DNA from 4 places in the Rhizobium sp. Nf11,1 genome. Region 1 is predicted to be linked to each of the others. Evidence: predicted binding sites of a transcription regulator. Region 1 holds the regulator's gene; each other region holds the start of a gene.
The links. Region 1 encodes LexA, which represses DNA repair genes until DNA is damaged. Its sites were predicted from a motif close to TGTTCNNNNTGTGTTCNG; they were not measured.
Positions count from the first base shown of each region.

Region 1 (7,195 bases):
GCAGAGATTAACCGTTCATTGACCGTAACCGCCGGCAAGAAAAAACCCGCGCCGGTGAGGCGCGGGTCGAGCATTGCAAATCAGATCGGATCAGCCTTTGATGATCGAGCGGCCGGCATATTGGGCCTGGGGGCCTAGGCCCTCCTCGATGCGGATCAGCTGATTGTACTTGGCGAGACGGTCAGAACGCGACAGTGAGCCGGTCTTGATCTGGCCGCAGTTGGTGGCGACGGCGAGATCGGCAATGGTCGAATCTTCCGTTTCTCCGGAGCGGTGCGACATGACGGCGGTATAGGCTGCCTTATGCGCCGTGTTAACGGCATCAAGCGTTTCCGTCAGAGACCCGATCTGGTTGACCTTGACGAGGATCGAGTTGGCGACGCCCATGCGGATGCCGTCGCGAAGGCGGGCCGAGTTGGTGACGAAGAGATCGTCGCCGACGAGCTGAGTCTTCTTGCCGATCAGATCGGTCAGCGCCTTCCAGCCCTCCCAGTCGTCTTCGGCCATGCCGTCTTCGATCGAGATGATCGGGTATTTGCCGGCGAGCTCGGCCAGATATTCGGCCATGGCGCCCGACTCGAGCGTGCGGCCTTCGCCCTCCAGAACATACTTGCCGTCCTTGAAGAATTCCGTCGAGGCGCAGTCGAGGCCGAGGCACATGTCGTCGCCCGGCTTGTAGCCGGCTTTCTCGATCGACTTCATGATGAAGTCCAGGGCTTCGGGCGCACTCTTCAGGCCGGGAGCGAAGCCGCCTTCGTCGCCGACATTGGTGTTGTGGCCCTGCGCGGCAAGCTCCTTGCGGAGCGTATGGAAGACTTCCGAACCCATGCGCACGGCGTCGGCGATCGAATCGGCGCCGACCGGCAGGATCATGAATTCCTGGAAGTCGATCGGGTTGTCGGCATGAGCGCCGCCGTTGATGATGTTCATCATCGGCACCGGCAGGAGGCTGGCGGAAGCGCCGCCGACGTAACGGTAAAGCGGCAGGCCGGATGCCTGGGCCGCAGCCTTGGCGACGGCGAGCGAGACGCCGAGGATGGCGTTGGCGCCGAGGCGCGACTTGTTCGGCGTGCCATCGAGCTCGATCATGATGTTGTCGATCTGGATCTGATTTTCGGCATCGATGCCGCCGATCGCGTCGAAGATCTCGGTGTTGGCGGCCTCGACCGCCTTTTCGACGCCCTTGCCGAGATAGCGCTTGCCGCCGTCGCGCAGCTCGACCGCCTCATGTGCGCCCGTCGAGGCGCCCGAGGGAACGGCCGCGCGGCCCATGCTGCCGTCTTCGAGATAGACGTCGACTTCGACGGTGGGATTGCCACGGCTATCGAGGATCTCGCGGGCGATGATATCGGTGATTGCAGTCATGGGTTCTTCCTGCTCGGTGGGTGATAAGTCGTTCGACGCCTGTCATAATCGAAGGCGTGCAAATTACAATGGCGCAATTTCCCGCCTTCGAACGGGTATCGTATCGTGGCCTAAACCACGATCATGTCAGGCTGTTGAACGTTAGGCCTTGGCGATCGCATCGAAGGCCAGCAGCTTCTCAAGCAGTCGCGGCATGTCCTTGAGATAGACCATGTTCGGCCCGTCGGACGGTGCGTTGTCGGGATCCTGATGGGTTTCGACGAAGACGCCGGCAATTCCCGTCGCCACTGCCGCGCGCGCCAGCGTTTCCACGAACTCGCGCTGGCCGCCGGAGGAATCGCCCTGCCCGCCCGGCTGCGCCACGGAATGGGTGGCGTCAAAAATGACGGGAGCTCCCATCGCCGCCATGATCGGCAGCGAACGCATGTCGGAAACCAGCGTATTGTAGCCGAAGGAGGCACCGCGCTCGCACAAGAGCACATTCGAATTGCCGCTGGCGTTGAGCTTCTTCAGAACGTTCTTCATATCCCAAGGGGCGAGGAACTGGCCCTTCTTGACATTGACGGCGCGGCCGGTCTTGGCGGCGGCGATCAGAAGGTCGGTCTGACGGCAGAGGAAGGCCGGGATCTGCAGAACATCGACCACCTTGGCCACCTCGGCGCATTGCTCGGCCGTATGGACGTCGGTTATGACGGGAAAGCCGAATTCCTTCTTGAGGTCGGCAAAGACCTCCATGCCCTTTTCCAGGCCGATGCCGCGTTCAGCCGAGAGCGAGGTACGGTTCGCCTTGTCGAAGGAGCTCTTGTAGACGAGGCCAATGCCGAGCTTGCCGCAAAGCTCCTTCAGCGTGCCGGCGACCATGAAGGCGTGATCCCGGCTCTCCATCTGGCATGGACCGGCGATCAGCGACAAGCGGCCAGTATTGGAAAAAGTGACCTGGCCTCCGCCTTCGCCGATCCTGACTTCGGAATTCGTGTCGGTGCTCATCGTGTTTCCTCGAAGGCGAAGAGCGCACCCTGCCCGGGCGTGGGCTTCACCAGAATGCGATTGTTCTTGCGTGTGAATGTGATCCCGTTAGCACCCAAATGCGCTTCTGTCACGGCAAGATCGATGACGGTGAAGAGGATTGCCCGCCCCCGCAGGCCGCGATCGGCTGATGAGACAGTGGTTTCGAAATAGGCCTCCAGCCCTTCCGGCGTCATCAAGCTGATCTTTGCATTCGATGCCGCGATATTCATGCCGAAACCGGTTTTCTCCACCGCCGCCTGCCCAATCGCGAGCCCGACGAAGGCGGCGAATGCCGCCGGGTCCGGTGCACAAAGTGCGATCTCGGCAATGCCGATCACGCCATTGGCGTGCGTCTCCAGCGCGGCGCGATCTGTAGGGAACGAATTGATGCGCTGGCAAGTAAAGAGAAAGAAATCGGGGGCGCGCAAATCAGCTGCAAAGGCCAGCTTAAAGCTGCCGACGCTCTCCGAACCGTCCGGCATCCGCATCGGCCGGCTGAACTGCAACATCTCACCGGCGCTCGCGCCGTTGCTGACGAAGCGCTTATGATCGAGGTCGGCATCCTCGCTGAGGAAGGCCAGCGCAGAAAGTCCCTCCTCGCCGCAGCGGAAACGGAAGGCGCGATTGCGGGCGATGAAGACGTTGCCCTGGCGGGCCGCTGCTTCGCTCTCGTCGACACTCGCCACGCCAAGCGGCTCCAGATAGGTCTTGTCGGCGAAAAAGACGCAGGCATTCTCCGTTCCGAAGGGATGGCGCGCATCGGCGGCGACGGTGAAACCGAGCTTGCCGAGCCTCTCACGCGCCAGATCGATATTGACCACGGGCAGCACGACATGATCCAGCGGGTGCGACCTGGCGGAATGCGCGTTCATGAATATCCCTCCTGAAACCGGCAAGAGACAAGAGATGTGCGACAGCACCTCCCTCAATGCAAGACATGTGCGCCAATCCGGCAAATGAAAATAAAAATCTCCGCGAGTTGACGTGAACTTTTACGGAAATTTAGCTACTTGCGGAACACATATGGAACATATAGTGTCCGTTCTGGATTTGTTTCAATCACGGGGTCTGACGTCGATGCTCACGCGCAAACAACAGGAGCTTCTCCTTTTCATCCATGAGCGCATGAAGGAATCCGGCGTTCCTCCCTCTTTCGACGAAATGAAGGATGCCCTGGACCTCGCCTCGAAATCCGGCATTCACCGCCTGATCACGGCGCTTGAGGAACGCGGCTTCATTCGCCGCCTACCGAACCGCGCCCGGGCACTCGAGGTGATCAAGCTTCCGGAGGCCTATAACCCCAGTCTTCAGCGTCGCGGTTTTTCGCCGAGCGTCATCGAGGGCAGCCTCGGCAAGCCCCAGCCGGTCGCCGCCCCCGCTGCGCCAAAGCCGGTCGCCGACAATGGCAACTCCGTCTCCGTGCCGGTCATGGGACGTATCGCCGCCGGCGTTCCGATCTCGGCGATCCAGAACAACACCCACGATATCGTCGTTCCCGCAGATATGCTCGGCTCCGGTGAGCACTATGCGCTGGAGGTCAAAGGCGATTCGATGATCGACGCCGGCATCTTCGACGGCGACACCGTGATCATTCGCAACGGCAGTACCGCCAGTCCCGGCGATATCGTCGTTGCCCTCGTCGATGACGAGGAAGCAACGCTGAAGCGTTTTCGCCGCAAGGGTGCCTCGATCGCGCTCGAGGCCGCCAACCCGGCTTATGAGACCCGCATCTTCGGGCCCGACCGCGTCAAGGTGCAGGGCAAGCTCGTCGGCCTCATCCGTCGCTATCACTGACGCCGGATGGGCTGGAATCGGTAAAACGATCATTGCGCCAATCATAGGCGCGATGGCGCATCCATGGTCGCGACAAAGCATCGAAGGCGGTGGTGACCTCCAGGCCGGCATCGGCGAAGCGCAATTCAAGCGAACCGGTCCTGCGCAGCGTCTCGCCGGTGAAAAGCGTGCCGCCTGAACGGCAGCTATTGAAACGCAGACGGACCGAGGTCACGACGATATCGGCCGTATCGCAGGCCGGGCCGAGATAGGCGGCATTGTCGATGACGGTGACGATATTGCCATTGCCAAGTCTTGATGTGCACCAAGCCTTCTTGACGCAGGAAAAACGGTTTGCTTCACCGCCTGCGGCGGCTGCCCGCATCGCTGCACTCGCTTCGTTCTGCTGATCGCGGGAAAGCCTGACACGGCGGTCTTCTCCTTCCGGCGGAATGGCCGGACCATCCAGCATCTTCGGCGGATCATGTGTCGGCAGCACCAGCGCTCTCTGCCACTGGTCGAATATGAAATCCGGCGGGTTTTCACGGTTGGAAGCTATTGCCTCAGCCGCGACGACCGCAACCAGACTGCCATCCTCCGAAATCACCAGATCCGGCGGCCGGGGAACCGGCAGAAGCAGCACGATGAGCGTGGAGATGGCGATGATCGATGTGCCGACATGGCGCAGCCGAGTGCGCAGCAGCGTCAGCAGCAGAAAGCCTGCCACCGCCACTGCGAAATACCAGCCGGGCAAGCGGCCGATGCCGATATCACCGCCCCAGCCGGACACTGTCTTGGCAACCGCAATCACCAGATCGAGGCCGAATCCGACGACCTTCCAGAGCGGAGCGTCCAGACCGAAAGGCATGAGCAACATCGCCAACAATCCGGCCGGCATGACGATGAAGGAGATAATCGGCATCGTCGCAAGGTTTGCCGGCAGGCCGTAAGCCGTCAGGCGATGAAAATGCTCGATCGAAAACAATGCGGTGGAAAAGCCGCCGATCAGCGAGGTCAGGAAGACGCCGCCGAAGAAACCGGCGACGGCAACCACCGGCCTGATGATCGGCAGTTTCAGAAAAGCGTTTTCGCGGACACGCCTGTCCTTCCACAACTGATAGCCCGATACCAAGGCCAATGTGGCGGCAAAGGACATCTGAAAGCTCGGTCCCAATACTTCCGAAGGTGAAATGGCGATGATGATGAGCGCGGAGAGAACGACATTGCGCAGGCTGATCGACGGCCGGTCGAAGAAGACGGCAATCAGCATGATGGCCATCATGATAAAGGCGCGCTCGGCCGAAACCCCGAAACCGGAGATCAGGTAATAGGCGGTGACGGCGATGAGCGCGCCGGCAGCGGCGATTTTCTTTGTCGGATAGGCTTGGGCGACGCCGGGAAAGAGGCTGAGCAGCATCCGAAAGCCGACGAAGAAGATGCCAGCCGACAGCGCCATGTTGAGGCCCGAGATCGCGACGATATGGGCAAGGCCGGACTGGCGCAGCGCCTCCGTCGTCGCGTGCGATATGGCGCGCCGTTCGTCCGTCACCAGCGCAGCGGCAAAGGCGCCGGTGTCGTCGGGCAGGATCGATCTTATGCGGTCGCCGATGCTGCTGCGCAGCTGGTAGAGCCATTCGAGCAGGGCGTCCGCCGTCGACCTGGCCGCCTGCGGGCCTGCCTCCAAGTCGAGTTTCTCCGGCGCACCATAGAAGAAACCGTTGGCGCCGATGCCGTCGAAATAGGCACCGAAGGAGAAGTCGTTGAGCGCGGGAAGTGCGGGCCCCGCCGGCGGCGTCAGACGTGCCTTTCCGGTGATGATGTCGCCGATCTCGAAAGGCGCATCGGCGCCCCGGACGATCGCGGTGATGCGTCTCGGCGGCCGTTTCAGCTCCGGCGCCTCGGTGCCGGCGACGGCAAGAATGTAGCGCCAGCGCCCGCGCCCGTCGCCTTCCCGCCGTTCGACGCGGCCAGTCACCGTCGTCGTCACGGATGAATCGAGGATCACCGTCGAAGCCCGCCAGCTCTCGAACTGAGCTGAGAGCATGCCGCCGGCGAAAAGTGCCAGCGCCATGAAACTTGCGCGCAAGGCCGGTCGGCTGGGATCGGTGAGGAAAACCGCGGCCGCCGACACCAGCAGGCAGAGCAGCGATGCAATGAGGGGAAAATCCGATGCCGCAAGAAACCAGAAGGCCGAGCCGGCTCCGAGGAAGACCGGCGAGAACAGCAGCAGGCGGCCATGATCGGCCTCTTCGCCCAGCATGCAGGCCCCGGCACGGAGCGATTGCCCGGCGGTGGCCAGCAGCCGACGATGCAATGGGGTCTGCGACTGCGTCCTTACCGATTGAGTCACCACCGCAGGCGCAGGAAAATCTGGCGGATCGGCAAGACCGATGCCCGCTTGCGGCCGCAATTCGGCTGTCGTCGTTTCCTGCATGCCCCGCCCAAGATCACCCCGCCAGGCCCTAAGAATGCAACCTTCAAGCAAATCCGGCAAGGATAATCGATTGAAATACGAGGGAAAATCGTAAGCGGCAAAAGGCCAGTCGAATCATCGGCTTCCGCTATGCGTGCGGCTCATCGCTGCAGTGCCTAAAAGGTGATGCCGCAATGCACAAAATGCCGTCACGGTAACTTGGCATTAGCGTCACGATCATATAGCTATCGGAAAGGACGCTTAACCCCTATGGCGCTTTTGTGGCGCCACCGACATTTCGGAGGACAGCATGACGGATCAAAGCGCTACAATAAAAATCGGTGACAAATCGGTTGACCTCGCCGTTAAAAGCGGCACGATCGGCCCGAGCGTCATCGACATCGGTGCCCTCTACAAGAACACCGCTTCCTTCACTTACGATCCGGGCTTCACCTCGACCGCATCCTGTGAATCGAAAATCACCTATATCGACGGTGACGAAGGTGTGCTGCTGCACCGCGGCTATCCGATCGAGCAGCTGGCCGAGCACGGCGACTTCCTCGAGGTCTGCTACCTCCTGCTCTACGGCGAACTGCCGACGGCCGCGCAGAAGAAGGACTTCGACTATCGCGTCAC
Region 1 is NZ_JBOBHU010000017.1:39,032-46,226, reverse strand. It holds gene eno (phosphopyruvate hydratase) at 91-1,365, opposite strand; gene kdsA (3-deoxy-8-phosphooctulonate synthase) at 1,507-2,352, opposite strand; gene ACQ7C1_RS22750 (VOC family protein) at 2,349-3,245, opposite strand; gene lexA (transcriptional repressor LexA) at 3,451-4,167, shown strand; gene ACQ7C1_RS22740 (ComEC/Rec2 family competence protein) at 4,148-6,580, opposite strand; gene gltA (citrate synthase) at 6,870-7,195, shown strand, end outside.

Region 2 (7,195 bases), on a different contig from region 1:
CGAGGCCCATGAGCTTGGCGGTGGCGAACAGCTCGTCCGCCGAGCTTGCACCGCGGAGGAAGGAGAAGTGCGTTGTCACCTGGAGTTCGGCGTAGCGCATCAGGCAAACACCCCATGCAGGAACCATTTGTGCGATCCGGTGTCCTCGTCGACGCCATCGCCGGAACGAAAGATCCAGAAGCTTTCGCCGGTATCATCCTCGATGACGAAGTAGTCGCGAACGGCGATCCACTCGGAGCTGCGCTGCCACCATTCGCCAAAAATCCGCTCCGGCCCGTCTGCGCGCTTCACCCGGCGCCGCTTGCTGCGCCACGTAAAGGAGACCGGCGGATGATCGGGCAGAAGCGCGATCACCTCGATCAATTCAGGATGCGCCAGAAGCCGCGCCGGCCGGGGCCAGTGGAGCGGCCAGGTGGTGCCGATTTCGTCAGCCGTCGGCGCGATCCGCTGGACACTGCGCTCCGGGACGTCGCTTGCCACCGGAGCGACTCGGAAAATCCGCTGGCCGCCGCGGTTGCCAAGCACATCGATCAGCGGCGTCACGTCGGTCACCTGCTCTTCGATCAGCGAGGAGGCCGACTGCACTTTGACGAGCGGCTCGGCGATGACGGCCGCCAGGCTCAGCTTCTCGATGCCGAAGCCGGGCTCGATCCTCTCGATGCGATCGCGAAAGAGTTTCGTGAGCCAGGCGATATCGCGGACAGGTTTGGCCGTGCCTGCCCGGAGCGACTGAAGCGTATTGTCGACGCGCTGGACGATGAGGTCGACGCGCCGCACACCAAGTCCCCGCTTCTCGAGCGCCTGACAGAGCTGCCGCACCAGGCGGTTGATGTATTTCTCAATCGTCTCCGGTGCGCCGATCGGTTCGGCAAAGGATTTTTGGACCTCAACGATATCAGCCGGGCGGATTGGATCGATCGGCTCGGCGAGGCGGCCGAACATCTGGTCGAGTCGCCGTCCCACCTCCGGCCCGAAGCGTAGCGTCAGCGGCGCCCTCGGCGTGGCGGCGAGATCGCCGACAGTGGCAAAGCCGAGAGTGCTGAGACTTGCAACGATTTCGGCCGGCAGCCGCAGCGACGACAGCGGCAAACGATTCACAGCCTTGGCGGTCGCTCCGCGCGGGGCGATAACAGTCTCTCGACCGGTGGACCGAGCGAGCGCATGCGCCGCACCCCAAGTGTCGGCGATCGCCGCTCGCGCTGAAAGACCCCTCCCGCGGAAGCGGTTGACGAGACCGGAGAGCATCAGCTCCTCGCCACCCTGCAGATGGTCGGCGCCTTCGGTGTCCATGACGATGCCATCAGGAGAATCCAATGCGACCACAGGAGAATATTGCGACAAGACCCAGAGCGCCAGCCGTTCGAGGGTGGCCAAGTCCGCCGCCGGATCGGCATCGATCATCATCAGTCCGTGGACCAGGGCCTGCGCCTTGGCGGCCGGCATGCCGACACGAAGGCCGAGCTTGATTGCTGGCTGGTCGGCTGCCGCAATCCAGCGCTTCGAACCGCTTCTGGCGACGATCACCAGCGGTGTTTCAACCGATAGCGAAGGATCGGCCCGTCTGATCCGGTCGGTTGGCAGTGTCGGAAGAAAGACAGATACGACCCTGGCCATCACATGCTCCGATAACGAATTCGCCTCCCTCTCCTGCTCTCACCCGCATCAGTTCGGCCAACCAGCGCGCCCGGCCGACGCCTGGAACCGGCAGCGGCTCGGAGGGCAGTACCGAGATCCGCCAGCGCGTTGCGGCCGCCGTCGGCATGCCGAAGTCAGAAGCATCCGTCTGGCGCCGCCAGCGCCGGATCACCAGGCCCAGCGTGCCAGACTTTTCAGCCGCCAACTGCAGCCGGCGTGAGGCTGTCATCGGCAGGCGCACCAGTTCGGCAACGACGGCGCCAAGCCCGCCATAGCGCAGCGCCTCCTCGAAGCTTGCGAGCACCGTCTCTTCCTTGTCGCACTCGACGAAGATGACGCGATCCGGATGAAGCCCGACCTGGGCAAGCGCCGGAAAGAAAAGATCGAAGCGCGTCAGGCACCAGACCACCTTGCCGGTGGTGCGGGCAGCGATGCCGCCGATGAAGAGGGCAGCAGCAGCCCCGTCAATCGCGCCATTGCCGCCGCCAGCCACCTCATGCAATGCCCCATAAGTGAGGCCACCGCCCGGCAGCTGCGCATCAATCTCGCCGACGCCAAACGGCAAAACACTGCGTTTGCGCGAGCCTGCCCCTTCCAGGGTGGCGATTTTCTCGCGCAACTCGTCGAGGACGGGGTTCGAAGTGGCGACGGCTGCGGTCATGATCTCCTTTACGGCAACCCGTTTTCGGCTTGAGAAGCAGGAATATGTTCTGTATTTGTTCTCAAAGCAAAAATGAGTCAATGCGCATGTGGCGCGCGGAAGTTGAGCGAGAGTGGACCGCCGGAGAATTCCGTAACGGATTCAATTTAGTGGTAGGAATGGGAATTTTTTCGCATGGCGCGACAGGCGCTCGCCGGCTGGATCAGGCTTCTCGGCTGCCATCAACCGAAAGAGCTGAAAAGGCGATCATCGCCGTCTTCGGCATCCGTGGCCTCAGCTCGATCTGCTATCTCGCCTTCGCAACCCAGAGAGCCAAATTCGACCAGGTTGAAAGCCTGTGGGCGACGGTCTTCATGACAAGCCTGATCTCCGTCGTCGCCCATGGAATTGCGGTAACACCCCTCATGCGCTGGATCGACCGCGAACGTGGCGTCGACAGAACGCGACCGATGCAGGGCCGGGGGGAACGGATGGTGACGACTCAAAACGCTAGAGATCAGCGTCCGGAAACCCGGATCGCGCCAACGTCACCGAACGTCCGCTGAACCGCGGGGATCATGCTGGAATTGATATCGACGGAAACTTCGATCTCTCCTTCGAGCGGAGCATCGCTGCGCGCGCTACCATCATGAGAGGCGTCCCCGCCGGAGGGAGCAGAGCCGGCGGTATTCTTCGCGGAGGCCGACTGGACGAAGATGTCCGGTCGGGCAATGCCGTGCTTCTGGACGAGATGTTCCACCGCAAGGTCGGCAGTCACACGCGTTTCGAAAACTGCTGTGATGGTCGTGGTGCTGTCTTCGGCCATAGGTCAATCTCCACTTCGCTAGGGTTATCGATCAAACGCCTGAAGAAGCGACGAGTTTCCCTCGGCAGATGCAGGAGATGCGGGTGAGGACTTGGATGCGCCGTCGGCAGCTGCTATGTTCCTGTTTCGTTTTCCCCAGTGACACCAAATGCCATGGATCTCACCGCCGTCTCAACCGTCAGAAAAATCATTCATGTCGATATGGATGCCTTCTACGCGTCTGTCGAGCAGCGCGACAATCCGGAACTGCGTGGCAAACCCTTGGCTGTTGGCGGAGCGGCCGCCCGGGGCGTTGTTGCAGCAGCAAGCTACGAAGCCCGCGAGTTTGGTGTGCGTTCAGCCATGTCCTCGGTCACCGCAGCTCGAAAGTGTCCTGACCTGATTTTCGTGAAGCCGAGGTTCGACGTCTATCGCGCCGTCTCCCAGCAGATCCGCGATATCTTTGCGGAATACACGCCGCTGATCGAACCTTTGTCGCTCGACGAAGCCTATCTCGACGTCACCGAAAACCTCAAGGGCATGTCGATCGCCACCGAGATCGCGCTGGAAATCCGTGCCAAGATCAAGGCCGTCACCGGACTGAATGCTTCCGCCGGTATCTCTTACAACAAGTTCCTCGCCAAGATGGCGTCCGACCTCAACAAGCCCAATGGCCAAGCAGTCATCACACCGAAGAACGGGCCAGCTTTCGTCGAGCAGCTGGCGGTCAAGAAATTCCATGGCGTCGGCCCGGCCACAGCGGAGAAGATGCTCCGCCTGGGTATCGAGACCGGTGCGGATCTGAGGGCAAAGTCCCTACAGTTTCTCGTCGAGCATTTCGGGAAGTCTGGGCCGTACTTCTATGGCATTGCACGGGGCATCGATGAGCGGCAGGTCCAGCCGGACCGAGTGCGGAAGTCGGTCGGCGCCGAGGACACATTTGCGGTCGATATCAGCGACCTTGACCTTGCGACAAACGAACTCCGGCCACTTGCGGAAAAGGTCTGGTCCCACTGCCAGGCCAAGGGCTTCAGCGGCAAGACGGTGACTGTGAAGATAAAGTACTCCGATTTCACCCAAGCGACGCGGAGCAGGACAACTGCCCTCCCTTATGCAGGTGTCGGCGATATTCTCGCTGCCGCCAATGCCCTGCTGGCGGGTGTCTATCCGTTCAAGCTCCCGGTCCGGCTCCTTGGCGTGACACTGTCGTCGCTCACCAATGACAAGGAGGCGGCCGAAAACGAGGAACAACCGCAGCTCGGCTTGGGTTTTTGATTAGAGGAAGCTGGAGCAGATCAAGGGTCAAAGCCGCAATGTTCCCACCCTGTATTCGAGTTATCGACCTAGAAACCGCTGGCAACGGGACGAGCGATGTCTGCGAGATCGGGTGGCAGGACGTCATTCAAGGCGAGGATGGCGGGTGGGAAGTTTCTGGGGAGCGCGGCGCGGTTCTGGTCAATCCCGGAAAGCCGATTTCGCCCGACACGATGGCAATACATCATATCCAGGATTGGGAGGTTACTGGGGCGCCGCTCTGGAAAGAAGCAGCGCCAAGCATCTTGCGGCCACCGCACCCAATCGTCGCCCTTGCCGCCCACCGCGCCGCGTTCGAGCAACGCTATTGCACGCCGAGACTGGCCGCTGGTACTCCTTGGATCTGTACTTGGAAATGCGCATTGCGTGTCTGGCCGGAGCTGCAAAGGTTTTCGAACCAGATGCTCCGTTATTCGCGAAGGCCGGAAGGTTTGATCCACGAGATCGGCCTTCCCGCCCATCGAGCCATGCCCGATGCCTATGTCACCGCCCACCATCTGCGCGACGAGCTAAATGCCGCTTCCCTGGATGAACTTCTGCTCTGGAGTTCTCGGCCCGGCCTGCTGCCACGAGTGCCGGCCGGTCCAGACCGGGGCAAGAGCTGGGATCGTCTGAGCACCGAGGCGCTCACTGCTTTCCTGAGCGACCGCGATACGGATGTCCGCTTCAGCGCCGAGACGGAGCTGCGGCGGCGAGGGAAAACGGAAACGCGCCGATCGGACACTCCTGCGCAGCAGACACTTCTGTGACCGATTTGACTTACTTGACCCGCCTGGACCGCCAATTTGAAGACACGCCATCCGATGATACTCACGGCCCGAATTGCGGAGCATGACCTCGTTCCATTCGATCTGCTTCGCCAGAAACATTTTCCGCCAGAGCGGAATTTCCTACGGGCGCATCTGACAATGTTTCACCGGCTGCCGGGCGAATATGTTGATAGGATCGTCGAAAGCCTTCAATCCGTTGCGAAGGAGACGCGCGCGATCTCAGCCCGCGTCAGCGGCATCCGCCATTTGGGAGCCGGCGTTGCTTTCGTGATTGGCAGTCCCGACCTGAACGCGATCCGCCATATCCTGCGCTGCAATTTCGTCCACTGGTTGGGCTCGCAGGACATGCAGACGTGGCGGCCGCACATCACAATTCAAAACAAAGCCTCCGTCACCGAGGCGAACAGGCTTCATCGCGAACTCTCTGGCAATTTCCATGCCCATGACATCACCATCGTGGGGCTCGATCTGTGGAGATATCTCGACGGCCCTTGGGCAAGCGAAGCCACCGTGCCGCTTGTCGATTAGCTCATTATGACTGTCGGGACGCTTGAGGCGCCTTGGACCGAACCGACAAGGTCTTCGGCTGGTAACAAGTCCGGATTTGCTTTGCCTTCCGTCAATCCTCCAAGGCCAAAACGAAAAAGCCTGCCGCGGGAGGAGGTGCGACAGGCTTTTTCGAAAATAACCGAACAGCGACTGGGAGGAGGAGTGCCGCTGTTCCCTCAGATGCCCCTTGGGAGGAGGAATGGAGCATCTGAAACCCGAAGCTCTGCGGGCATCGCTTCGTTGACAGCATCAGTATCGGCCGCTTTGGAGGAGCGCCAGATGCTGCAGTGCAAAACAGCAATGCGGCGAGTGCATACCCGTGGCTTCACACGAGGACAAATGCCTTGGTCTCCTAAGGCACTTCCTATGCTAATCGGCATAGGCACGCGATTTTTCCGGAATAATTCTCGACTTGTGAATGAGGTGACTAAGAAGGCGCAATGCGGCTGATCGATTCACTCGGCCGCGACGTCACCTTATTTGCAACAGCGCGACCCGAACGTTCCGCTCGGCGCCGCCCGTCTACGCGTCTCGGACCGCGAGATCAATCCGGCGAAGTCGACCGAGACCTTTTTATCTGCGCCTCGCAGCAAGCTAACGTCGTCCCGGCGCTGGCTCAGCCTCGCAAGGCTGCGGCGACCATGCTATGCAAGAGCGTGGTCGGACGACCAATCAGCCGGCCGAGCGCGCCTCCGCGTCAAAAAGCCCACCGCGTGACGCCGCAACGTCGGCGTCCGCGAGAAGGCCCGCTAGATCGCGTGGTAGCCCGGCGCCCGTCAGCAAATCGCGATAAGCCGCCTCGGAAAGATCGTTGTAAACGACGGTCTTGCCTGACTGCCGCGAGACCTCTGAGGCCAGCTCGGCAAGGCTAAGTTCATCGAGCGGACGAGATCACCAACTGAGGCCCGCATGAGGGGATGCAGCCGCGAGGCGAAGCGATTAGCCGCCGAGGTCAGTTCGATCGCGACGTCTTCCAGCTCTCTGTTGCTTTCAGGAAGCATTGGTCCCATGCTCGCCAAGGTGACCGTTTAGGTAGCGAATTAAGCAATCATTTTGCCGGTATTATTGCCGGTCGGAATTGCGCCGCGTTTCCACGATGAATGTCATCAGGCCCAGCCGTGCGGGCCACTGCTAGACTACCTCTAAGTATTTGAATTGTGAGTTCATGCCGAATTGCGACTTGGGCGTTTGAAGCTAGCCGACACGTCGGATTTGCGCGAGTAGTTTCTTGCGAAAGACCCCCGCCGGGGTTCGGTAGCCCAAGCACCTCCGCGGTGTCGAGTTGAGCCGATCGCAGATGTCCCTCAGCTCGACGTCGGTGATCGACAGGGGATCCACCTCTCTCGAAAGCCATTTGCGAACCAGACCATTGGTGTTCTCGACCGTGCCTTTCTGCCAGGGCGACTGCGGGTCGCAGAACCTGCGTTCCGATGCCAGCCTGCAGATAGGGCCATTCGCTGAACTCGGTGCCTCGGTCGAAGG
Region 2 is NZ_JBOBHU010000022.1:49,203-56,397, reverse strand. It holds gene ACQ7C1_RS25630 (error-prone DNA polymerase) at 1-100, opposite strand, end outside; gene ACQ7C1_RS25625 (Y-family DNA polymerase) at 100-1,614, opposite strand; gene ACQ7C1_RS25620 (ImuA family protein) at 1,535-2,296, opposite strand; gene ACQ7C1_RS25615 (hypothetical protein) at 2,341-2,841, shown strand; gene ACQ7C1_RS25610 (hypothetical protein) at 2,793-3,101, opposite strand; gene dinB (DNA polymerase IV) at 3,255-4,355, shown strand; gene ACQ7C1_RS25600 (exonuclease domain-containing protein) at 4,394-5,143, shown strand; gene ACQ7C1_RS25595 (2'-5' RNA ligase family protein) at 5,198-5,692, shown strand; partial or broken gene ACQ7C1_RS25590 (IS30 family transposase) at 6,908-7,195, opposite strand, start outside.
Region 2: the regulator LexA is predicted to act here: its motif matches at 3,218-3,235, upstream of dinB (DNA polymerase IV).

Region 3 (7,195 bases), on a different contig from region 1:
CCATTTCACCGATTCGGAGATAGACCAGATCGAGCCGATCCAGGCCGAGGTCCTCGAGGTTTTCCTCAATCAGGCGGCGCATATCGGCGCCTGTCGCTGTCCGATGGTTGCCTTCCGAATCAAAAACATGCCCTACTTTGGTCGCGATCACGAGGTCTGCGGGGTAGGGATACAGCGCCTCGTGTATCAACCGGTTCGCGCGAACAGTTTTGTCGCCGCTATGATAGAAGGCTGCCGTATCGACAAGGTTAATTCCCAGCTCGACCGCCCGCCGCAGGACTGCGCGACCCGTCTCGGGATCTCTCGCAGGGCCGCGAAATCCGTTGGCAGAAAGACGCATAGCGCCGAACGCAACCCGGTTGACGGGCATGTCTCCGCCAATGAGAAATTCCCTTGTTTTTCTTGATGACATAACGTGCGCTCCAGGATTTCGGCAACCTTCAGCCCACTCGCGGATATCGATTGGCCAGGCATCCGGGGCAATGCCGCTTCCCTCCAATCTCGGTCCGGAAGCAAGGTTGATGCCCGCAATACCCATACAGGATTACTCTCGCGTGATCAATCCGATCCTTAACCTACTAGGCTTAACCTGCGACACCAATCGCCGTCGGGAGGTGGAGCGCTTCGTCCGAATCCTTGCGGACGATAGACCGTCGCACTGACGATCTACATGTAAATGGGAGTGGGATTGGCCACGAACAGGATGGTCGCCGCGAGGGGCGACGAAGCTATATTGGAGTGACGCATGCCCGAACGTCTTGGTCTACTGCTTCTCCTTCTGATCGCATGGGGATCGATGTCAATTCCGGCGGAAGCCGAGCAACTGCTTGGCCGCGCGTCGGTTATCGACGGCGACACCATCGAGATCGCCGCCCGGCGGATCAGGCTGAATGGCGTAGATGCGCCGGAGAGTTGGCAGGTATGCCAGGACTCCGCCAGGAAGCCCTACCGTTGTGGCAAGGAAGCGGCTTTCGCCTTAGATGACTTCCTGGCGAAATCGCGCCCGACCCGTTGTCAGGCGCGGAACACGGACAGATACCGCCGCGTCGTTGCCGACTGCGTCAGAGCGGACGGGACCAGCGTGAATTCGTGGATGGTCCGACAGGGTTGGGCGGTCGACTGGGTGCGATATTCGAAAGGCGCTTTCAGAGCAGATCAGATTGCTGCCGAATCCGCACATGCCGGCATCTGGCGCGGGACGTTCGAACTTCCGTGCGAAGCAAGGGCGTCGCGATCAAAGCGAAAGGCAGCCTGCTGAGGCACTGACTCCGCTTCCGAAGCGCCGCAGCCTCACGAAACGCGTTCGCTAGGCTGGCTAAAGAAAGTTCGCCTGCAATGTCTCCCCTTCCGTGGAGACGACGCTGGAGCCGTACGCTTCACGAGACGTAATCATTATCGCGTCGTTCGCCGCCGGGCGCGCAAGGTGCCGTGCGTCTTCCCATGGTGCGGACAGCCAGATATCTGTCTCCTCCTTGGTCAGCAGCAGCACGGGCATCGCCTTTTCATGGATCGGCCTGACGACATCATTCGGGTCGGTAGTCAGGAATCCATAGAGGTCGTCAGTTGTCAGCCCGTCTTTGACTTTGCGGACGCTCTTCCACTGCGGTACGTGGATTCCGGCAAAAAACATGAGCGGTTTGCTTTCGTCTCGGCCGAACCATGCGTTCGGAATTTTGCCGCCGGGTTCTTGGCTGGCGGGATCGGGCTCCGCAAACGACGTCACCGGGACGATGCACCTGTGCCCCACATCGAACCACCGCTTCCAGTGCGGCAGATCGAGCTTCCGTACGTTGGTGACGCCTCGGTCTGGCTCCATCCGGATGAGTTCGTCGAGGTCGACCGCTTCGCCCTTTGCCCTCCGCTTGGCCGCGCGGTCCTCGGCTGCCTTTTTCTGAACGAACAGGGGGGAGGGCAGGCCCCATCGACCGTGGACGAGCAGCTTGCGGCCATCGGGCGTGTTTCGAACGATTGGACCCATCTGATCCGGGTTCATCTGGTAGGCAGGCATCAGGTTGATCATGCTCTCTGCATCGATCGCCCTTTCCTGACCCAGTCCTTGTCTTCCATGCGATAGAGATTGCACACGTCAGCCACTCCGCGGTCGTTCCGGATGGCAACGTAGCCGCCCCGTCGATGACTGCCAACTGCGCCTCCAGCGAAATCTTGAAACTAGATGCCCCGACCTCCATCTCGTCTTCTATTGGAGGTTACGATGCCAAAACGTCCAGAACACGTGGTGGCAATTCCGACTACTGAGATCATAGCTCCGCCGCGGTTTTCCTGCCGGGGAGCAGTCGTGTGTGATTGCTGTCGCCAATCGAGGAGCAAGGACGAATTCGATGAAGATGCATTAGGCAGCTGCGCCGAATGTCTTGGATCCGACGCTGTCCTGATTGATCTCGTAGCTCGGTTTCAGGAAAGCTAGCGAGCAGCTCCGTTGGCTGCGGGTTGGGAGACTTGCGGGGGACCCATCAACTCCGTTTCCCCATATTTTTTAAAGAAAAGTCGCTGACTTACACGCTTTGCCTACGTCTCTGATTCATCGGGAGAATCTTAGGCTTCACTGAAATTGTGAGACGATATTCCTATTTCGGCCCATCTTGACGTCGCCCTCGCAAAGGAACATACGGAGAACATCTGCATTAACACGGCGTAAAGCCGTCCCTTTTCATCGCGATTTCGGAAGGATTCGCAAACGATGTCGGCTGCCCGCGAGCAAGTCCTCGCTGACCTGCGCGAACGCATCGCTGCTCTTAGCGGCGGCACAGCGAAGCGAGTGGGTTGCCTGTCCTTCGGTGTGCCCGAGATCGACGCCGTGCTCCCGGGAGGTGGCCTCGCTCACGGCGCACTGCATGAATTCGCGGGAGGCGGCTCGGGAACCGTGGACGGTTCCGCCGCAGCCCTCTTCGCTGCAGGAGTAGCGGCTCGCACGAAGGGACAGATCGTCTGGTGCCTCACGAGACCCGACCTTTTTATGCCAGCGCTGGCGCAGGCGGGTCTTCATCCGAAGCGGGTCGTATTCGTCGAAGGCGACAAGGAGGAGGACGTACTCGCGAGCATGGAGGAATGTCTTTCCTACGGCGGTCTGGGTGCGGTCGTTGGGGAACTCGTTCGCCTCCCGATGACGGCTTCGCGTCGTCTGCAGCTCGCGGCGGAGAAGACTGGCACGATGGCGATCGCGGTAAGACGCTGGCGGCGACAAACGGAGGCGAATGATTTCGGCCAACCGACCGCGTCGACCACGAGATGGCGGGTCAGTGTGCTGCCGTCAGAGGATCTCCCGGTTCCCGGCGTGGGAAGGGCAAGGTGGCTGCTTGAATTGATGAGATCGCGTGCGGGCGAGTGTGCTGAGTTTGAAATTGGAGCCTGCGATGACAAGGGTCGTATCCATCTATCTCCCGGATCTGGCGACCGATCGAATACGTCGCGCCGATCCCTCTATTCCGCCTGAGCAGGCAATCGCGGTCATCGCGAAGTCCGGCTCCAAGCGCTGGGTTGCCGCGGCGGATGATGCCGCGAGGAAGGTCGGAGTGCGGACAGGGATGGCTGCGGCGAAGGCTCAGGCGATGTTCCGCAACCTGATGCTGGTCGATGCGGATCCTGCCGCCGATGCTGCTGCGCTTGAACGAATTGCGCTGTGGGCGCTGACAGTCTATTCGCCAATTGTCGCCGTCGACGGGATCGATGGCATCGTCATGGACACGGAAGGCGCCGACCACCTGAAGGGTGGGGAGAAGCCGATGCTCAGCCGCGTCGCCAACCAGTTCCGCGCGAAGGGGCTGACTGCTCGTGTCGCCGTGGCGGATACCTGGGGAGCGGCTCACGCCTGCGCCCGTGCGATCAACCGCGAGACTGTCAACGTACCCCGTGGCGAGACTGCCAGGGCGGTCGAGCGGCTTCCGATCGCATTGCTCCGACTCCCGGAGAAGATCGTCAGCGATCTGCGGACGCTTGGCTTCCGAGCGATCGGCGAGCTTGCGAACACGGCCCGCGCTCCACTCGCGCTTCGATTTGGCCCGGAGATCGGGCGGCGGCTCGACCAGATGTTTGGCCGCCTTTCCGAACCCATCGATCCCATTCGCGATCCTGAACAGGTGGAGGTCTCCCGAGCTTTTGCAGAGCCGATCGGAGCGGCTGAGACCATCAACAAGTATGTCGGACATCTTGTCGTCCAGCTCGTCGCAGAACTGCAGAAGAAGGATCTCGGTGTCCGCCGCACCGATCTCGTTGTCGAGAAGGTCGACGGCACCCGACAGGCGATCCGTGCCGGCACCGCCAAGCCCGCGCGCGATGTCGCATGGCTGACGAAGCTGTTCAGGGATCGCACCGAGAAGATCGAGCCGGGCTTCGGTATTGAGAGGCTGACGCTCATTGCCATTCTTTCGGAGCCGCTTGAGGAGGAGCAGAAATCGTCTTCGCTGGTCGACGAGGATATGACCGACATCACCCCGCTGATCGACATACTGGGCAACCGCGGCCAGCGGGTCTACCGGGTCACACCCTTGGCATCGGATGTCCCGGAACGCAGCGTCGCCCGGGTAGCTCCAGCGGCTGCCGACATCGAGGAGAGCTGGAGTCATCATTGGCGGAGACCCGTCCGGCTGCTCGACCGCCCGGACCAAATCACCGCCATTGCCCTTCTGCCCGACCATCCGCCCCGAAGCATCACGTGGCGGGGCAAGACGCACAAGGTGAAGCGCGCAGATGGCCCGGAGCGCGTGTTCGGAGAATGGTGGAGGCGCGACAGCGAGCTCGACGCCGTCCGCGATTATTTTGTTATCGAGAACGAGCTTGGCGAGCGCTATTGGGTGTTCCGCTCCGGCGACGGCATCGATCCAGAGACTGGTTCCCACAAGTGGTTCATTCACGGGATCTTCGCATGAAGTACGCCGAGCTCCAGGTCACGACCCATTTCAGCTTCCTTCGGGGCGCAAGCAGCGCCGATGAGTTGTTCGCGACCGCCAAGGAGCTTGGGATTGATGCCCTAGGGGTCGTCGACCGCAACAGCCTCGCAGGGATCGTGCGCGCCCTGGAAGCGTCGCGCGCAACGGGCGTCCGACTTGTAGTCGGGTGTCGGTTGGATTTGCAGGACGGGATGTCGATCCTCGTCTTCCCGACGAACAGGGCGGCGTACTCGCGACTGACGCGCCTCATCACGCTCGGCAAGGGCAGAGGCGGGAAGAATAACTGCATCCTTCACCTCGATGACGTTGGCCTGTACGCGCACGGCCTCATCGGGATCCTGGTGCCGGATCTCCCGGACGAGATCTGTGCAGTCCAGCTCAGGAAGATGTCGGAGATCTTCGGCAATCGGGCCTACGTCTCGCTCGCGCTCCGCCGCCGGCCAAACGATCAATTGCGTCTGCATGAGATTTCGAACCTCGCCTCGAAGTTCAAGGTTCGCACCGTCGTCACCAATGACGTGTTGTTTCACGAACCCAGGCGCCGTCAGCTTCAGGATGTCGTCACCTGCATCCGCAACAACACGACAATTGACGAGGTAGGTTTCGAGCGTGAGCGCCATGCAGACCGATACCTCAAGCCACCGGAGGAGATGGAGCGCCTGTTCCCGCGCTACCCGGAAGCGCTTGCCCGCACCATGGAGATCGTCGAACGCTGCAAGTTCTCGCTTGAGGAACTGACCTATCAGTACCCGGAGGAAGCGATTGTCCCCGGCATGACTGCCCAGCAGTCGCTCGAGCACTATGTCCGCGCATGCATTCCGGATCGATATCCGGAAGGCCTGCCACGGAAGGTGCTCCGGGCGGTCAAGCATGAACTCGATCTGATCAAGGAGATGAAATACGCGCCATACTTCCTGACGGTCTTCTCGATCGTGAAGTTCGCCCGCTCGGAGGGTATTCTGTGCCAGGGGCGGGGATCGGCCGCGAACTCTGCCATCTGCTACATCCTCGGCATCACCAGCATCGACCCGGAGACGAATGACCTGCTGTTCGAGCGCTTCGTCTCGAGAGAGCGAGACGAGCCGCCTGACATCGACGTGGACTTCGAGCACGAACGCCGCGAGCAGGTCATACAGTGGATCTACAAGACCTACGGCAAGGACAAGGCCGCCCTCTGCTCGACGGTAACCCGCTACCGGGCAAAAGGTGCGATCAGGGACGTTGGCAAAGCCCTGGGTCTGCCCGAGGACGTGATCAAGGCTCTGTCATCCGGGATGTGGTCGTGGTCGGAAGAACTGCCTGACCGGAACATCAGGGAACTCAATCTCAATCCCAACGACCGCCGTCTGGCGCTCACGCTGAAGCTCGCCCGGCAGCTCATGGGTGCCCCCCGCCATCTTGGACAGCACCCTGGCGGCTTCGTCCTCACCCATGACCGACTAGACAACCTCGTTCCCATCGAACCCGCCACGATGAAGGATCGACAGATCATCGAGTGGGACAAGGACGACGTGGAGGCGCTCAAGTTCATGAAGGTGGACGTGCTCGCGCTCGGGATGCTGACGTGCATGAACAAGGCATTCGACCTGATCCGCGAACACAAGGATGAGGATCTCGACCTTGCGAAGATCCCTCAGGAGGATCCGGCGACATATGCGATGATCCGCAAGGCCGATACGCTGGGAACCTTCCAGATCGAGAGCCGGGCGCAGATGTCCATGCTGCCGCGCCTGAAGCCTCAGACCTTCTATGACCTCGTCATCCAGGTCGCGATTGTCCGGCCTGGCCCGATACAAGGAAATATGGTGCATCCCTATCTTCGTCGGCGCGAGGGCAAGGAGAAGCCTGAATATCCGACACCGGAACTGGAAGAGGTTCTCGGGCGAACGCTAGGGGTCCCGCTTTTTCAGGAATCCGCGATGAAGGTCGCAATGGTCTGCGCCGGCTTCACGGGTGGCGAGGCCGACCAGCTCCGTAAGTCGATGGCCACCTTCAAGTTCACAGGCGGGGTGAGCCGCTTCAAGGACAAGCTCGTTTCCGGGATGATCAAAAACGGCTACTCGGCCGAGTTCGCCGAGCGTACATTCAGCCAGCTCGAAGGATTCGGTTCCTACGGTTTTCCGGAAAGCCACGCAGCTTCCTTCGCGCTCATCGCCTACGCGTCAAACTATATCAAACGCCACTACCCGGATGCGTTCTGCGCCGCGCTCCTGAACTCGCAGCCGATGGGTTTCTATGCGCCGGCGCAAATCGTAGGCGACGCGAGGAACCACGGTGTCGAAATTCGCCCC
Region 3 is NZ_JBOBHU010000012.1:37,594-44,788, reverse strand. It holds gene ACQ7C1_RS18545 (aldo/keto reductase) at 1-538, opposite strand, end outside; gene ACQ7C1_RS18540 (thermonuclease family protein) at 746-1,258, shown strand; partial or broken gene ACQ7C1_RS18535 (SOS response-associated peptidase family protein) at 1,316-2,085, opposite strand; gene ACQ7C1_RS18530 (ImuA family protein) at 2,699-3,451, shown strand; gene ACQ7C1_RS18525 (Y-family DNA polymerase) at 3,372-4,883, shown strand; gene ACQ7C1_RS18520 (error-prone DNA polymerase) at 4,880-7,195, shown strand, end outside.
Region 3: the regulator LexA is predicted to act here: its motif matches at 2,619-2,636, upstream of ACQ7C1_RS18530 (ImuA family protein).

Region 4 (7,195 bases), on a different contig from region 1:
TCGTGGCGCAGACTTTCACGGAAGTCTTCCTCATCATCAAGATCGCCGGCGCCCTTTATCTCGGCTACATCGCCTGGAAACTCTGGACGGCAGGGCTGCTGCCGCAGGATATTGCCGCAAAAAAATCCGGCAATGTCGGCCTTTCCTTCCTCTCGGGCCTGCTGGTGACGCTCGGCAACCCGAAGACGATGCTGTTTTATGTCGCGCTGGCGCCGACGCTGATCGATATCGGCAATATCACCCTGCGCGACTATGCGCTTCTGCTCGCCGTCACCTTCGTGGTGCTGATCACCGTGCTGGTGCCCTATATGCTGCTTGCCGCGCGCGCCCGCACCATGCTGAAACAGCCGCGCGCCCTGCAGGCGCTGAACCGGGTTGCAGCCGGCATTCTCGCGGGCACGGCAGCCTTCATCGCCACGCGGGCTGCGTGAAATAAACATCCGTCAAGAAGCGGTTTTCAAAGCTTATTTTCTCTCCGGCACCCCCGCCCGGGGCGAGCGGGCTCTGGTCTCATTCCGTCTTTGACCCTATTCTCCTCCTCGATTTCAGGGACCGAAGTCCAAAGGGAGAGCACCATGTCGCACAAACCCGGCCGCGGCCGCATTTATTCCTCGATCACCGAGACCATCGGCGACACGCCGCTGGTGCGCTTCGACAAGCTGGCGCGGGAAAAGGGCGTGGTGGCAAACCTGATCGGCAAGCTCGAATTCTTCAATCCGATTGCTTCCGTCAAGGACCGCATCGGTGTGGCAATGATCGAGAGCCTGGAATCGCAGGGCAAAATCACATCCGGCAAGACGGTGCTGATCGAGCCGACGTCAGGCAATACCGGCATCGCACTCGCCTTTGCCGCCGCCGCCAAGGGGTATCGGCTGATCCTCACCATGCCGGAAACCATGTCGGTCGAACGGCGCAAGATGCTGGCGCTGCTCGGCGCCGAGCTGGTGCTGACCGAAGGCGCGAAAGGCATGAAGGGCGCGATCGCCAAGGCGGAGGAGCTGGCAGCGTCGCTTCCCGACGCCATCATTCCCCAGCAGTTCGAAAACCCGGCCAACCCCGAGATCCACCGCAAGACGACGGCCGAGGAAATCTGGAACGATACCGAGGGCAAGGTCGACATCGTCGTCTCGGGCATCGGCACCGGCGGCACGATCACCGGCGTCGGCCAGGTGCTGAAGAGCCACAAACCCGAGATCCAGATCATCGCCGTCGAACCCGCCGATTCGCCGGTGCTCTCAGGCGGCAATCCCGGCCCGCACAAGATCCAGGGCATCGGCGCCGGCTTCGCGCCGAAGATCCTCGATACCGGCATCTATGACGAGGTCGTCACCGTGACCAATGACGAGGCCTTCGAACAGGCCCGCCTCATCGCCCGGCTCGAAGGCGTGCCGGTCGGCATCTCCTCAGGCGCGGCTCTGACTGCCGCGATCAAGGTCGGCAGCCGGCCGGAAAATGCCGGCAAGAACATCGTCATCATCATCCCGTCCTTTGCGGAGCGGTATTTGTCGACGGCATTGTTTGAAGGGTTGGGGAGCTAAAGTTGGTTGTGGCGGGCCTTTTCTCTCGCAATTTGTCTTGCATAATATCGGGGCGCTTCGGCGTCCCTTTTTGTGCCGTCACCTGCATCCCAATCGAAGCGGGACGAAAGTTCTGTGGTAGTCCGTAACGATGGTCGATGTCCGGCCTGAGCTAGTTGAGTGCAAATGTTTGCCCACCTTCGCCATCACCTCCTTCAGCGTCGCGGTCAAACGATTCAACTCGGTGTGCTCGCTCGCCCGCTCCGGTGCATAGCGCGAGATGAGGTACTCACGCTTTGCAGTCATTGCCTCTAGATGCAGAGCAGTCCTTTTTCTCAGTTGAAGTTTAGCAACGAACATCGGCTCAGCGAGGTTGTGCATCCGTCCTCGTATTTCTTCTGGAGCAACGCCTTCATGGCGCAGGAAGGCATTTAAATAGAGTTCAATAGCATGAATGGCGCACATTCGAGCCGGTGCGATCGATAGTGCAACCTGCTTCTGGCCCTCGCTGAATAGGAGGATCGAAGCGCGAGAGTAGGCATTCGCCAAGTCAAAAACTTCCCTGGGTTTGGCGTTTGAGCCCGGATATTCGTTCCTCATGAGCATCCCCGGCGACAGGCCTTCCTATCCGTCACCTCCGATCGACTATGTCGAACGGACCGACATCCCTTTCGAAATTTTTCAGCCGAAGCTAATATTGTAAAGAGGGACGAATTGAGGAGAGATTCCTACCCCTAATGGATAATCAATACAGAGGGACGCTTATATCGGCGCCTTAGCCAGGTTCGGTACCGCGTTCGACAAACCAGCCCCGGCCAAGACCATTCGCGCCGACCGCTGCCGGCAGCGCGCCGCTATAGCCGGACGGCCATATAATTCATAATCTGCAGCGCTCAGTGGCGATTTTGCTGCGTGGCAGCCATCAGCGCAACGCGATCGGCGAATTGGTGGGCAGTCTGACGACTCATACTCCGCGCGTCCGTCCTTCTTCTCACGCCGCCGCCGTTAATCTTTCCCCGGCGATCCGATAAGAGATCGCTTCGGCGAGATGCAAACGGCCCACTGACGGTTTGTCGTCGAGATCGGCCAGCGTGCGGGCAACCTTGAGGACGCGGTGGTAGCCGCGGGCGGAGAATTTCATTTTTTCGGCGGCGTCGCGCAGGAGCTGCAGGCCGCTAGCATCGGGTTCGGCGAGTTTTTCGATCATCGCGGTGGTGCAGCGGGCATTGGTGCCGATATCCCCAGCGCCGGCGCGCTGGAAGCGCTCCTGCTGGATTTCGCGGGCGCGAGCCACGCGGCGGGCGACGGCGGCGCTGGCCTCGGCCGCCATCGGCCGGATCAGATCGGCGGCGGAGACGGCGGGCACGTCGATGCGGATATCGATGCGGTCCATCAGCGGTCCGGAGATGCGCGCCTGATAATCGCTCATGCAGCGCGGGCCGCGGGCGCAGGTATGACCCGGCTCACCGGCCATGCCGCAGCGGCAGGGGTTCATCGCCGCGATCAGCTGGAATTTCGCCGGATAGGAGACGCGGTGATTGGCGCGGGCGATGACGCATTCGCCGCCTTCGAGCGGCTGGCGCAGCGCATCGAGCGCCTGCGGCGTGAACTCGGGAAACTCGTCGAGGAAGAGCACGCCGTGATGGGCAAGCGAGGCCTCGCCCGGCCGAGCACGCAGCCCGCCGCCGACGAGCGCGGCCATGGTGGCGGAATGATGTGGGGTGCGGAAGGGCCGGCGGTCGGACAGCTTGCCACCGGTGAGCTGGCCGGCGATCGAATGAACCATCGACACTTCAAGCAGTTCGGCCGGCGAAAGCGGCGGCAGGATCGAGGGCAGGCGCGACGCCAGCATCGATTTGCCGGAGCCTGGAGGCCCGACCATCAGGAGATTGTGGCCGCCGGCAGCCGCCACCTCGAGCGCGCGTTTGGCGCTTTCCTGGCCCTTGATCTCGGCAAGGTCGGGCAAGTTGGCGGCATTGGCGCGGATCGACGGTTCCGGCCTAGACAGTACCTGCGTGCCGCGGAAATGATTGGCAAGGGCAATCAGGCTGCGCGGGGCGAGAATATCGACCTCGGCGCCGGCCCAGGCGGCTTCCGCGCCGCTTTCGGCCGGGCAGATCAGCCCCTTGCCGAGCGCATTGGCGCCGATCGCGGCCGGCAGCGCGCCGGCGATTGCGGCGATCGTGCCATCGAGATTGAGTTCGCCGACGACGACATAATCGGTCAGCGCATCGGCAGGAATGGCGCCGAGGGCCGCCATCAGTGCCAGCGCGATCGGCAGATCGAAGTGTGAGCCTTCCTTCGGCAGATCGGCGGGGGCTAGGTTGACGGTCACCCGCTTGCCCGGCAGAGCCAGGCCGGAGGCATGAAGGGCGGCCTGCACGCGCTCACGGCTTTCGGCCACCGCTTTGTCGGGCAGGCCGACGATCTGCATGCCGACCTTGCCGGGCGCGATCATGACCTGAACCTCGACCGGCACGCCTTCGATGCCCTGGAATGCCACTGTACTGACACGCGCGACCATATGCCCACCCTTGTCCCGCAAACTCTTAGAGACGCCCCTGTGGCCGTTAAAAGCCAGCGGTTGCAATCTTGCACGGAAGCGGGACTAAAACAAGAACAATAAAAGAACGCAGGCAGATAATCGGTGGCGGACGCGGTTGTACCCGATCGCGGCCTCAGCCGCGCTTGCGCTCGATCGCGTCCCAGAGCAGGCTTGCTATATCGGCGCCGCCGAACTTCCTGACCTCGCGGATGCCTGTCGGCGAGGTTACGTTGATCTCGGTCATGTAATCTCCGATTACGTCAATTCCGACGAGCAGGAACCCGCGTTCCCTCAGCGCGGGGCCAATGCGGGCGCAGATTTCCTTCTCGCGCGGCGTCAATTCGGTCGCCTCGGCGCGGCCGCCGACATGCATGTTGGAGCGGCTGTCATGTTCGGCCGGCACGCGATTGATCGCGCCGGCGAACTCGCCGTCGACCAAGATGATGCGCTTGTCGCCCTTGCGCACGTCGGGCAGATATTGCTGGGCGATGAAGGGCTCGCGGAAAAGCTGGCCGAACATTTCCAAGAGCGAGGAAAGATTGCGGTCATCGCGGGTGGAATGGAAGACGCCGGCGCCGCCATTGCCATAGAGCGGCTTCAGGATGATGTCGCCCATCTCATCGCGGAAGCGGCGGATTTCGGCCGGATCCTTGGTGATCAGCGTCTTCGGCATCAGATCGGAGAATTCGGTGACGAAGATCTTCTCCGGCGAATTGCGAACCCAGGCCGGATCGTTGACAACGAGCGTCTTCGGGTGGATGCGCTCGAGCAGATGCGTCGAGGTGATATAGGCCATGTCGAAGGGTGGATCCTGGCGCAGCAGCACCACGTCCATGGTCGAGAGATCGACGCGCTCGGGCGCGCCAAGCTCGAAGTGATCGCCCTTGACGTCGCGCAGCACCATGGGCTCGACGCTCGCAAAGAGCTTGCCGTCGCGAAAGCTCAGGCGCTCGGGGGTGTAATGGAAGAGCCTGTAGCCGCGCGCCTGCGCTTCCAGGCTCATGGCGAAGGTGGAGTCACCCGCGATATTGATGCCGGCGACATGATCCATCTGGACCGCTACATTGGTGATCTTGGCCATTTCCGTCCCTCGCTGAATGCCGGACAGATGTAGGTCGGCCCGGCATCAAACGCAACGGTCATCGAAGGCTTGCGCCGGACGCAATTTTCAGGCGGCAATGCCCTGGCTACCGCCATTGCGCAGCATGTTGCGCAGACGGTAGGCGATCGCCAAAGGCTTGGGGAAAGGCTTGCGCAGGAAGGCAACCTTGCGGACGTAAGTGTCGACCCGCCAGCTCGCCCAGGTTCCACCGGCGAAAAAGGCGACGTCGCCGGTGCGCAAGGTCCGTTCCGTGCCGTCCTCGGCGGTGATATGGACCTCGCCTTCGAGGATCATCACGGTCTCGTCCCAGCCGAAATACCAGCGGAATTCGCCCGCCGTGCAGTCCCAGATCGCTGTCAGCGACGCCTCGTCATGGCCGCGCGAATGTTCGGCGGTGCGCGCCTGCGGATTTCCGCTGATGATCCAGTCGGGGTTGATCGGCGTCGATTTCAGCGGCAGGTGAGCGCTCGCATGCGCGACGAAGGATTTCCCGGCCGGCTTCAGCGCGATATACGGCACCGAGCGCGCCGCCATGGCGACCGCACTTGCAAGCAGCATCTTCAAGGCCACGCAACATCCCCCAAATCTCAACCCTACCGCGACGGTGGGTAGCAGAAAGTCGTAAGGAGCTCGTTCAACCGGGGACTAAAATTTTAACAATCCGGCAACTCGACAGCGCCGCAGGTCCTCAGAAGGCGTCGGGAAAGTGCCGTGGCAGCCGGCCGGGCATGACCGCGACGATATCGTAGCGCTGGGAAAGGCGGGCCTGATCCGCCTGGCGGGCGAGCCACAGATCGCTTGCCGCCCGGATGCGCTTCTGAGCGGCGACAGAGACGGCGTCGATCGCCGCAGCCTCGCCATGGCGGGCCTTGACCTCGACGAAGACGGCGAGATCGCCCTTGCGGGCGACGATATCGATCTCGCCGAGCCTGGTGCGGTGGCGCAGCGCCAGGATACGGTATCCCTTCAGCATCAGGAAGGCGGCGGCGACATATTCCGACATGCGGCCGCGGCGTAGCGCCTTCCGTTTGATGGCGGTAAGCTCCTTATCTCCCATTGCCGCCCTTCATCTCCAGCAGGCGCTGGTAGAGCGCCTTGCGCGGCAGGCCGGTGAGACGGGCGGCCTCGGTCGCAGCCTTTGCCGTCGGCATCGACATCGAGAGGTCGGCAAGCACGGCTTCGACATCGGCCTCGGATGTTTCGGCTGGCTGCGGCGGACCCACGACGAGGACGATCTCGCCCCTGACGTTTTCCACCTGCTGGTAATGGGCGGCGAGTTCGGCAAGCGTGCCGCGGCGGAATTCTTCATAGGTCTTGGTCAATTCACGGCAGACGCAAGCCGGCCGGGCCGGGCCGAGCACATCGGCGGCGGCAAGAAGCGTGGCAGCGATGCGATGGGGCGATTCAAAAAAGATCAGCGTCGCCGGGGCTGCGGCAAATTCACCGAGACGATCGCGGCGGGCCTTGTCCTTGGCCGGCAGAAAGCCGGCGAAGAGGAAGGCGTCGTTCGGCAGGCCGGAACCAACAAGGGCGGCGAGCGGCGCCGAGGCGCCTGGAATGGGAATGACACGGTAACCGGCGGCTATCGCCTGCCGGGCCAGCCGGTAGCCGGGATCGGAGACGAGCGGCGTGCCGGCATCGGACACCAGCGCCACCGAGCGCCCGGCTTCGAGCGCCTGGATGAGCCGCGGGCCGGCTTCGTCGGCATTGTGCTCATGATACGCGAAGGGGCGGTTCTGGATGCCGTAGCGGTCGAGTAGAACGCGGGTGACACGCGTATCCTCGCAGGCCAGCACGTCGGCGCCGGCCAGCGTTTCCAATGCGCGCAGCGTGATGTCGCCGAGATTGCCGATCGGGGTGGCGACCAGATAGAGCGCCGGCTCCAGCGGCCGCGCCGGCACCGCCATGTTGTGCAGGCGGAAGCTTCGCCTCGCGGCCTCCTCGCCTGTGGTTTGCTCGTTCATGCCCTTTGCCTTCGTGCCGCCGGCGCCTTGCCGGTTCATCGGCCTTTATGGGCGAGCGCTGCGGCTT
Region 4 is NZ_JBOBHU010000005.1:167,461-174,655, reverse strand. It holds gene ACQ7C1_RS10275 (LysE family translocator) at 1-431, shown strand, start outside; gene cysK (cysteine synthase A) at 576-1,538, shown strand; gene ACQ7C1_RS10265 (hypothetical protein) at 1,617-2,117, opposite strand; gene ACQ7C1_RS10260 (YifB family Mg chelatase-like AAA ATPase) at 2,509-4,041, opposite strand; gene gshB (glutathione synthase) at 4,196-5,143, opposite strand; gene ACQ7C1_RS10250 (cupin domain-containing protein) at 5,231-5,722, opposite strand; gene ACQ7C1_RS10245 (YraN family protein) at 5,853-6,221, opposite strand; gene rsmI (16S rRNA (cytidine(1402)-2'-O)-methyltransferase) at 6,211-7,128, opposite strand.
Region 4: the regulator LexA is predicted to act here: its motif matches at 4,133-4,150, upstream of ACQ7C1_RS10260 (YifB family Mg chelatase-like AAA ATPase).